Regions from separate parts of the Streptomyces sp. MMBL 11-1 genome, predicted to be linked through region 1. Evidence: riboswitches for the same ligand, from Rfam matches in the RefSeq annotation. Region 1 holds a riboswitch; each other region holds the start of a gene.
The links. Region 1 has a riboswitch for cobalamin ahead of metE (5-methyltetrahydropteroyltriglutamate--homocysteine S-methyltransferase). Riboswitches for the same ligand answer to the same signal wherever they lie in the genome.

Region 1 (3,247 bases):
GGCGCCGGCGGCGGCCGGGGCCCGCGGCCCCTTCTCCACCGCGCCACCGCCCTGCCCGCGCACCTGGCCGGACGTCCCGGCAGGACCGCCTCGTCCCGTTCCTGGCATGATCGGCCGACATGAGCGACGCACCCCGCCACCTCCTCGTCATCGGCATGGGCGCCGGCGACCCCGACCACCTGACCCTCGCCGCGGTGAAGGCCATGCGCCGGGCCGACGTCTTCTTCGTGGTCGGCAAAGGCAAGGAGAAGGAGTCCCTCACCCGGCTGCGGCGGGACATCCTCGACGAACACCTCACCGGCCCCTACCGCGTCGTCGAGGCCGAGGACCCGTGGCGGGACCGCACCCAGCAGGACGGCGGGCGCTACACCTCGGCGGTGCGCGACTGGCGTCACCGCCGCGCCCACATCTGCGAACGCCTGATCATCGAGGAACTCGCGCCGGGACAGTGCGGAGCCTTCCTGGTGTGGGGCGACCCGTCCCTGTACGACAGCACCCTCGCGATCCTCGACGACATCCGGGGCCGGGGCACGGTGGAATTCGGCCATGAGGTGATCCCCGGCATCAGCAGCGTCTCCGCCCTCGCCGCACGCCACGGCGTCACCCTGAACCGGGTCGGCCGCCCCATCCACATCACCCCCGGCAGGCGTCTCGCCCAGGGCTTTCCCGAGGACGACGGCGACATCGTCGTGATGCTCGACGGCCACGAGAGCTTCACCCACCTGACGGGCAGGGGCCTGTGGATCCACTGGGGCGCGTACATCGGCACCCCCGACGAGATCCTGGTCTCCGGCCCGCTCGACGAGGTCGCCGGCCGGATCAGGCGGCTGCGCGCGGAGGCCCGCGAACGGCACGGCTGGATCATGGACACCTATCTGCTGCGCCGACCGCCCGGCACGGGCGGCGACTGACGGCCGATGGCGGACGGGCCCACGTCGAGGCGCGGGCGGCGAGGGTCTCCGCACCTCGTCGTCGGACCCGACAGCGGTCCCGGGAGTGCTCAGCGCCGGGTCTCGTGCGCCCTGATCACGCCGAGCCCGTGCCCCAGGCTCGGGCATTCGGCGGTGAGGTCGTCGCCCCGCACCAGGTAGTCGTGCACCCGGCCGTCCGCCGGCCGTTCGATCGCGCGATACAGCGTGCCGTTCACGGTGATCGTCCAGTCGTCGCCGTCCTGGGCCCACCCGACTGTCTTCTTCATCTGGCGTTTTCCGTTTCCTCGGTCGGCCTCGCCGTGGGTCGGCGGCCGTGTAGTGGGAAGAAGAACGGCTTGTGACGCTCGGTGGTTCCGCAGTCCCTACGCCATTCGGTTACATCTGTGTCACTGTCACGCCCAGTGGACGCGCCTGACCTGACCAGCGGTCAGCACGCGGCCGACGAACGGCCGAACGAGCGGAAAACGGGCGTGGCAGGCCGCGGTGCCCCGCCGCGACGGAGTCCGACCCGGGGACGGGAGCGCTCGCCGCCCCGTCGCCCCGTGGCACCATCCGAAGTGTGAACAACAGTGCGCACGGGCCGGGCGTCCGTCTAGGCTGACCGGCGCAGCTGGTTCGCCCTGTCCGCCAGGCAGGGTGTCGTAAGAGGGAACCCGGTGGGAATCCGGGACTGCCCCGCAGCGGTGAGTGGGAACGACCGCCGTCATACGCACTGGGCCCGGCCGGGTCTGGGAAGCGACGGTCATTAGGTGTCTGCCCCGGCAGACGTGCCCGCGAGTCCGAAGACCTGCCCGTTGCCCGCACGCGACCGTTCGCGTGCGGAGATCTCGGTGACCTCGTGGGCGGGTCGGCGTGACCAGCGGGCGGACGGACACGGTTCTACGTGTTCCGGTCTCCGCCCGACGTGTCATCCCCTCGCGTTCGCGTCCCGTCCCGGGATCTGTCCCGCAGACACGCTCGCGAAGGAGAGTCACGTGACAGCGAAGCCCGCAGCCGCGGCAGCACAGACCACCGTGTACGGCTACCCCCGCCAGGGCCGGAACCGCGAACTGAAGAAGGCCATCGAGGGTTACTGGAAGGGCCGCGTCGACGCCGACGCCCTCCGGGAGACCGCCGCCGAGCTGCGCCGGGGAACCTGGCGGCAGCTCGCCGAGGCCGGAGTCCACGAGGTGCCGACCGGTGACTTCTCGTACTACGACCATGTCCTGGACACCAGCGTCATGGTCGGCGCAGTCCCCGAGCGGCACCGCGAGGCCGTCGACGCCGACGCCCTCGACGGCTACTTCGCCATGGCCCGGGGCACACAGGACGTCGCCCCGCTGGAGATGACGAAGTGGTTCGACACGAACTACCACTATCTGGTACCTGAGTTGGGCCCGGACACGGTGTTCTCCGCCGACTCCGCCAAGCAGGTCGCGGAGTTCCAGGAGGCGCTGGCCCTCGGTCTCACGCCCCGACCGGTGCTGGTCGGACCCATCACCTATCTCCTGCTCGCCAAGGCGGCTCCCGGCGTGGCGGTGGACTTCGAGCCGCTGACCCTCCTGGACCGGCTGCTCCCCGTGTACGCGGAGGTCCTCGCCGACCTGCGCGCGGCGGGCGCCACGTGGGTGCAGCTCGACGAACCCGCGCTCGTCCAGGACCGCACCCCTGCCGAGTTGAACGCCGCCGCCCGCGCCTACCGCGAGCTCGGCGGACACGCCGACCGGCCCCGACTGCTGGTCGCCTCCTACTTCGGGCGGCTCGGCGAAGCGCTGGCGGTCCTGGCCAAGGCCCCCGTCGACGGGCTGGCCCTGGACTTCACCGAGTCCGGCGCGGGGAACCTCGACGACCTCGCGGCGGCCGGCGGGCTGCCCGGCAAACGGCTGGTCGCCGGTGTCGTGAACGGCCGCAACATCTGGATCAACGACTACGAGAAGTCGCTCGCCACCCTCGGCACTCTCCTCGGCCTCGCCGACCGGGTCGACGTCTCCGCCTCCTGCTCCCTCCTGCACGTCCCGCTGGACGCCGACGCCGAGCAGAGCATCGATCCGGGCATCGCCCGCTGGCTCGCCTTCGCCCAGCAGAAGACCCAGGAAATCGTCGTCCTGGCCCGTGGTCTGGGCGGCGGCACGGACACCATCGCGGCCGAACTCGCCGCCAACCGCGCCGACCTGGCCTCCCGCACCGACGCGGCGCTCACCCGCGACCCGGCCGTCCGCGCCCGTGCGGCGGCCGTCACCGACGCGGACGGCCGCCGCTCCCAGCCGTACCCGGAACGCGCCGCCGTCCAACGCGCCCACCTCGGACTGCCGCTGCTGCCGACGACCACCATCGGC
Region 2 (3,247 bases), 4.3 Mb from region 1:
GAAGCGGGCGGTGTCGAGGCCGAGGACGGTCGCGCCCTCCTCCCCCACCAGGAGCAGGTCGAGCGGCCGGGCCAGGGTGAGGAGTACGGCGGTGCCGACGGCCAGGGTGACCGCGGGGAGCGCGAGCATGTCCCAGCGGGCCGCGCCGAGGCCGCCGAGGGTCCAGTAGAGAACTTCCTGGAGGTGGTCGGCGCGGGCGGAGGTGACCAGGATCAGGCTGGTCAGGGCGGAGAGGACGTAGGAGACGGCGACCCCGGCGAGGACGAGCCGGTTGGTGGCGAGGCCGCCTCCGCCGCGCGCCAGGGTGTAGACGAGGAGCAGTGAGAGCAGCGCACCGGCGAAGGCCGCGGCGGGGATGGTGACGGTGGTGGCGAGGGTCGCGCCGATGCCGAGGACGATCACCAGGACGGCGCCGGTGGAGGCCCCGGAGGAGACGCCGAGGAGGAACGGGTCGGCGAGCTGGTTGCGTACGAGGGCCTGGAGGACGGTGCCGATGACGGCGAGTCCGGCGCCGACGACGATGCCGAGCAGCACCCGGGGAAGGCGGACGTCCAGGACGATCGTGCGGAACGGGCTCGCGTCCGCCCGCCCGGTCAGGATGGAGAGGACCTGGCCGGGCGGGATGCGGACGGAGCCGAGGGCGAGTGCGGCGATGACGGCGGCGGCGAGGAGCACGGCGAGGGCGCCGAGCACCAGGGTGTAGCGGAGCGGCCGTCGCGGTGCGGCGGTGCGGCAGCTCACGGGGTGGTGGCCCCCGGGTGGAGCTGGGCGGCGAGCTTGTCGACGGCGGCGGGGACGCGGACGCCGAGGACCGCGTCGGAGAGCGGCATGACCGCGAAGCGCTTGTTCCTGATGGCCGGGATGTCGGCGAGGGCCGGGTCGGTGAGGAGGCGCTTCTTCTTCTGTTCGACGGTGGTGGCCCCGTAGTCGTAGATCACGATCGCCTCGGGCCTGCGGGCGACGACGTTCTCCCAGGAGGCGTCGCCGAAGGGCTTGTCGAGGTCGGCGAAGACGTTGGTGCCGCCGGCCCGCTCGATCAGTTCGTTGCCGATGCCTTCGCCGCCGGCGGTGAACGCGGTCTTGTCGCCGCTGTCGTAGACGAAGACGGAGACGGGCTTCAGGCCGGCGAGCTTCTCGGCGGTGGCGGCGTTGTCGGCCTCGGCCCGCTTGATCCAGGCCTCGGCGCGGTCGCTGACGCCGAAGGTGCGGCCGACCTCGCGGATCTCCTCGTAGAGGGTGTCCATGGGCTGGTCGCCCTTGGTGCAGCTCTCGGCGTTGAGGCGGGTCTCGATGCCGGACTTCTTCAGCGCCTCGCGCCCGCGCCCGTCGCCTGCCGCGAACGCGCTGGCGTAGCCGCCGTAGACGAAGTCGGGGTTGGCGGCGAGGACCTGCTCGTAGGAGGGGTACTCCTTCGCGATGACCGGGACGGACGCGTAGTCCTTCGCGTACTTCGGCAGGACCTGGTCGTCGAGGTAGGCGGTGCCGACGAGGGACTTCGCCAGGCCCAGTTCCAGCATGATCTCGGTGACGTGCTGGTTCATGGTGACGACGCGTCGCGGCGGGGCCGTGTACGTGGTGGTGACGCCGCAGTTCTTGACGGTGTACGGGAAGCCGTCGCTCCTGGCCGCGGCCTTGTCCCCGGTGGTGGCGGTGTCGCCGCCGTCCGGGGTGGAGCAGGCGGTGAGGGCGAGCGGGAGCAGCACGGCGGCGGCTATGAGCGCGGGGGTGCGCCGGGGCATGGCGTGGCCTCTCCGGGGGATTTCCGCGTCCCCTGGTCGATGCGAGAAGGCGGCGGGCCAGTTCCTGACTTCCGGGCCGCCCTCCGGTGCGTCGTCGTCCGCTGGGGAGTCGTCCGCGTGGGAGGGGGCCCGGTCACAGTGGCGGGACCGTGCCGGATTCGCACCGGCTTCCTGGTTCCTGCTGCCTTGTTGGGTCTGGGGGCAGTGTGCCAGACCCGTGCGGGGCCCTGTGGGGGCACCCGGGTGGGTCAGTACGCCTCGACGACCCGTACGTCCTCCTCGGTGATCTCGCCGTCCACGATGCGGTACGAGCGGAACTGGAAGGGTCCGGCGTCGTCGGTGTCGGCGGTGGAGACCAGGACGTAGTGGGCTCCTGGTTCGTTGGCGTAGGTGACGTCGGTGCGGGAGGGGTAGGCCTCGGTCGCCGTGTGCGAGTGGTAGACGATCACGGGCTCCTCGTCGCGGTCGTCCATCTCGCGGTAGAGCTTGAGGAGGTCGGCCGAGTCGAACTCGTAGAACGTGGGCGAGCGGGCGGCGTTGAGCATCGGGATGAAGCGCTCGGGGCGGTCCGTCCCGGCCGGGCCCGCGACCACTCCGCACGCCTCGTCGGGGTGGTCGGCGCGGGAGTGGGCGACGATCTGGTCGTGGAGCGCCTGGGTGATGGTCAGCATGGCGCCAGGATAAGCAGCGGGCCCCCGGCGTACCGATGGGTGGTACGCGGGGGCCCGCATGCTGGACGCCGTCGGCCGTTGGGGCGGCCGGGGGCGGTCCGGGAGGAGGGCGGTGTGGGGCCTGCCCTCGGGTCAGGGGTTGCCGGCGGTGGCCTTCTCCTCGGGGGTGCGTGACCGGAGCGCCCGGTGGGAGACGAAGAGGATGAGCGCCCACAGCGGTGCGCAGTAGAGCGAGATCCTGGTGTCCCCGTCGATCGCCATCATCACGATGACCAGGCCGATGAACAGGAGCGCGAACCAGCTCGTGTACGGGGCTCCGGGGGCCTTGAACGAGGACGGCGGGAGCAGACCGGCGTCGGCCGCGCGGCGGTAGCGGATCTGGCTGATCAGAATCATGATCCAGGCCCACATGCCGGAGATGGTCGCGAAGGAGACGACGTAGGTGAACGCCTTGCCCGGCCACTGGTAGTTGATCCACACGCCGACGAGCATCAGGGCGGCGGAGAACGTGGTGCCCGCCAGCGGCAGGCCGTTCTTCGTCAGCCGGGCGAAGGCGCGGGGGCCCTGGCCGTTGAGGGCGAGGTCGCGGAGCATGCGGCCGGTGGAGTACATGCCGGAGTTGCAGGAGGAGAGCGCGGCGGTGAGGACGACGAAGTTGACGACCGCGGCGCCGACGCCGAGCCCCATCTCCTCGAAGGCCTTCACGAACGGGGAGGCGTCGGGTTCGAAGGTGGACCAGGGCACGACCGAGAGGATCATGATCAGCGCGCCGACGTAGAAGACGGCGATGCGCCACGGCACGGTGTTGATGGCCTTGGGCAGCACGGTCTCGGGGTT
Region 3 (3,247 bases), 5.6 Mb from region 1:
AGCCCGTACAGCATGTCCAGGCCCGGCTCCAGCAGGGAGACGTCGCCCCGGAACTTGTTCACCAGGTAGCCCGCGACCAGCGCCTGGTCCTCGGGGCCCAGCAACGCCGTTGTTCCGAAGAACGACGCGAAGACCCCGCCCCGGTCGATGTCCCCGACCACCAGCACGGGGAAGCGGGCGGCCCGCGCGATCCCCATGTTCACGATGTCGGTGCGCCGGAGATTGATCTCGGCGGGGGAGCCCGCCCCCTCGCAGATCACCGCGTCGTACGTCGACCGCAGCTCCTCCAGGCAGTCCGTCACCGTGCCGAGCAGCGCCTCCTGACGGCCCCCGTGGTACCCCCGGGCGCTCATCTCGCCGACCGGCTTCCCCATCAGGACCACCTGGCTGGAGCGGTCGCTGCCGGGCTTCAGCAGCACCGGGTTCATCAGGGCCGTCGGCTCCACCCGGGCGGCCTGCGCCTGCATCGCCTGGGCCCGCCCGATCTCCGCGCCCTGTCGGGTCACGAAGGAGTTCAGGGACATGTTCTGGGCCTTGAAGGGCGCGACCTTCACGCCCCGGCGCTTAAGCCAGCGGCAGATGCCCGCCGTGACGACGCTCTTGCCCGCGTCCGATGTGGTGCCCGCGACCAGCAGTCCGCCGCTCATGCCCGCTCCCGTTCCCGTACCGCGTTCCGTCCCGGACCGTTCATGACCGTCCCCACTTCCGCCCCGTGACCGTCCGGCCCGCGACCAGCCGCCCCGCCACGCACACACCGAGGGCCAGCGTGCTCACCCGGCGCGACAGCCGTACCGCACGTTCGATGTCCGCTCCCCGCACGGCCCGCCCGGACTCCCCGTTCAGCACCGGCCGGTGCTCGACGCGCCCCGCGTACGCCAGCGTCCCGCCCAGCCGTACGCCGAGCGCACCCGCGAACGCTGCCTCCACCGGCCCCGCGTTCGGGCTCGGGTGACGCCCCGCGTCCGCCCTCCAGGCGCGTACGGCCTCCCGGGGCCGCCCACCGCCCGCCACGGCCAGCGCGGCCGTCAGACGGGCGCCGGGCCACCCCGCGAGGTCGTCCAGGCGGGCCGAGGCCCAGCCGTAACGGCGGTAGCGGGGGGACTTGTGGCCGACCATCGCGTCGAGCGTGTTCACGGCCCGGAAGCCGACGAGCCCCGGGACCCCGCCGATCGCCCCCCACACCAGCGCGCCGACAACGGCGTCCGAGGTGTTCTCGGCGACCGACTCGACGACCGCGCGGGCGATCCCGGGGCCGTCGAGGGAGTGCGGATCGCGACCGCACAGGTGCGGCAGCCGCTCCCGCGCGGCCTCCAGGTCCCCGGCGGCCAGGGCGCCGCCGATGGCGCGCGCCTCCCGGCCGAGCGACGTCCCCCCGACGACGGACCAGGCGGTGGCGGCGGTCAGCGCGACGGCGAGCGCGGGGCGGTCCCGGGTGGCGCGGGCGGCCAGCGCGGCGGCCCCGACGGCGCCGCCGGCGCACACGAGGGTGTGCAGGGCGCCCCGGCCCCGGTCGTCACGCCACAGCAGGGATTCGGCCCGCGCGGCTGCGCGGCCGAATCCGGCGACGGGATGGCCCCGACGGGGGTCGCCGAGCAGAGCGTCGGCGATCAGCCCGGCCGTGGCGCCGTACGCGAAGACGCGGTCGGCACGCACGGCTCAGCCCGTCGCGGGGAGAGGCGTTCCGGAAGGGGGATGAGGGGGGACAGGAAGCGGCACACGGCGGCCGGGCATGGCGTATGTCCTCACTCAGGGTCCGCGCCCTGGTTCGACGTGACCGGCGACGAGAGTCTCCTGGCTTCCGGATCCGCAGTTCCCCCGGCCTTCCAGCCCGTGTTCCGTGGGCCGTGACGTCCGGTGTGGGGGAGTGCTCCCCGGTGACAGTGGCGGGACCGCGCCGGATTCGCACCGGCTTCCTCTGCTGTCGCCGTAAATGGCTCCGGCAGTCCACCACGCCCCGCGAACAACCGTCAACTCGCTGTTGACCTGCGAGGCTCCACTGTGCGCAGACGCACATCGGGCCGGACACACGAGGGTGTGTCCGGCCCGAGGGAGAAGCGGGGTGCGGGGTCAGGCGACGATCAGGTAGATCCCGTACGCGACCGCCGCCACGCACGCCGCGAAGCAGACGTACGCCGCGGTGCGCGCCAGCGCGACCGACCCGCCGCCGGCGGCGCCGCTTCCGGCCGTGGCGGACTGCTTGGAGAGGGCGACGATGCCCAGGGTGAAGAGGCCGACCAGCGCGACGGTGACCACGAGGCTGACACCGAACACGGAGGCGAGGGCTGCCCAGTCGATTTTCATGCGGATCTGTCCTTACACCTTGGCCGGCGGCCGGGCCGGGTCGTCGGGCGACGAGGCCGGGGCCGGGATGGTGGTTGCGAGGTCGGCGGCCGGGGCGCCGGCGGGCGGCGGCTGGACCGCGGCGATGGCGGTGGTGACGACGCCCTGGGGCTCGCCCTCCCCGTCCGGGTCGTTGACGTTGGTGTGGTCCACCGGCTGGCGGCGCGAGGCCAGCCAGATGGCGAAGGAGCCGCCCACGAGCACGACCGCGGTGACGGTGATGCCCCAGGGGCCCTGCTTGGTCAGGAACTCGGCGCCCGCGCCGATCAGACCGGCCGCCGGGAGCGTCAGACCCCAGGCGACGAACATCCGGGTGGCGGTGGACCAGCGGACCACGCCCCCCTTGCGGCCGAGACCCGCGCCCATCACGGCGCCGGAGCAGGACTGGGTGGTGGAGAGCGAGAAGCCGAGGTGCGAGGAGGCCAGGATGACCGTCGCCGCGCTGGTCTGGGCGGCGAAGCCCTGCGGCGGCTGGAGGTCGGTCAGCCCCTTGCCCATCGTGCGGATGATGCGCCAGCCGCCGAGGTAGGTGCCGAGCGCGATGGCCACACCGGCGGAGACGATGACCCACAGCGGCGGGTTGGAGCCGGGGGCGAGGACGCCACTGGTGACCAGCGCCAGCGTGATGATGCCCATCGTCTTCTGGGCGTCGTTGGTGCCGTGGGCGAGCGAGACGAGACCGGCGGAGGCGATCTGTCCGGCCCGGTAGCCCTTGGCGGTCGACTTGAGCTGACCCTCGTCGGTGACGTTCCGGTTGATCCGGTACGTCAGCCGCGTGGCCAGCATCGCGGCGATACCGGCGACCAGCGGGGCGGCGATCGCCGGGAGCAGCACCTTGGTGACGACGGTGCCGCCGTTGATCGAGGACCAGCCCGCCGACATGACCGCGGCGCCGATCAGACCGCCG

Region 2: another riboswitch for cobalamin. It lies ahead of PSQ21_RS11475 (ABC transporter substrate-binding protein); the one in region 1 lies ahead of metE (5-methyltetrahydropteroyltriglutamate--homocysteine S-methyltransferase).
Region 3: another riboswitch for cobalamin. It lies ahead of PSQ21_RS05920 (cobalamin biosynthesis protein); the one in region 1 lies ahead of metE (5-methyltetrahydropteroyltriglutamate--homocysteine S-methyltransferase).

Annotation. Positions count from the first base shown of each region.
Region 1 covers NZ_CP117709.1:7,003,855-7,007,101, forward strand. The annotation lists gene cobF (precorrin-6A synthase (deacetylating)) at 120-911, shown strand; gene PSQ21_RS30920 (hypothetical protein) at 1,001-1,198, opposite strand; cobalamin riboswitch at 1,527-1,741, shown strand; gene metE (5-methyltetrahydropteroyltriglutamate--homocysteine S-methyltransferase) at 1,907-3,247, shown strand, end outside.
Region 2 covers NZ_CP117709.1:2,675,247-2,678,493, forward strand. The annotation lists gene PSQ21_RS11470 (FecCD family ABC transporter permease) at 1-741, opposite strand, end outside; gene PSQ21_RS11475 (ABC transporter substrate-binding protein) at 738-1,739, opposite strand; cobalamin riboswitch at 1,778-1,968, opposite strand; gene PSQ21_RS11480 (Mov34/MPN/PAD-1 family protein) at 1,988-2,410, opposite strand; gene PSQ21_RS11485 (amino acid permease) at 2,543-3,247, opposite strand, start outside.
Region 3 covers NZ_CP117709.1:1,386,923-1,390,169, reverse strand. The annotation lists gene PSQ21_RS05925 (cobyric acid synthase) at 1-647, opposite strand, end outside; gene PSQ21_RS05920 (cobalamin biosynthesis protein) at 688-1,653, opposite strand; cobalamin riboswitch at 1,785-1,916, opposite strand; gene PSQ21_RS05915 (hypothetical protein) at 2,068-2,301, opposite strand; gene PSQ21_RS05910 (inorganic phosphate transporter) at 2,314-3,247, opposite strand, start outside.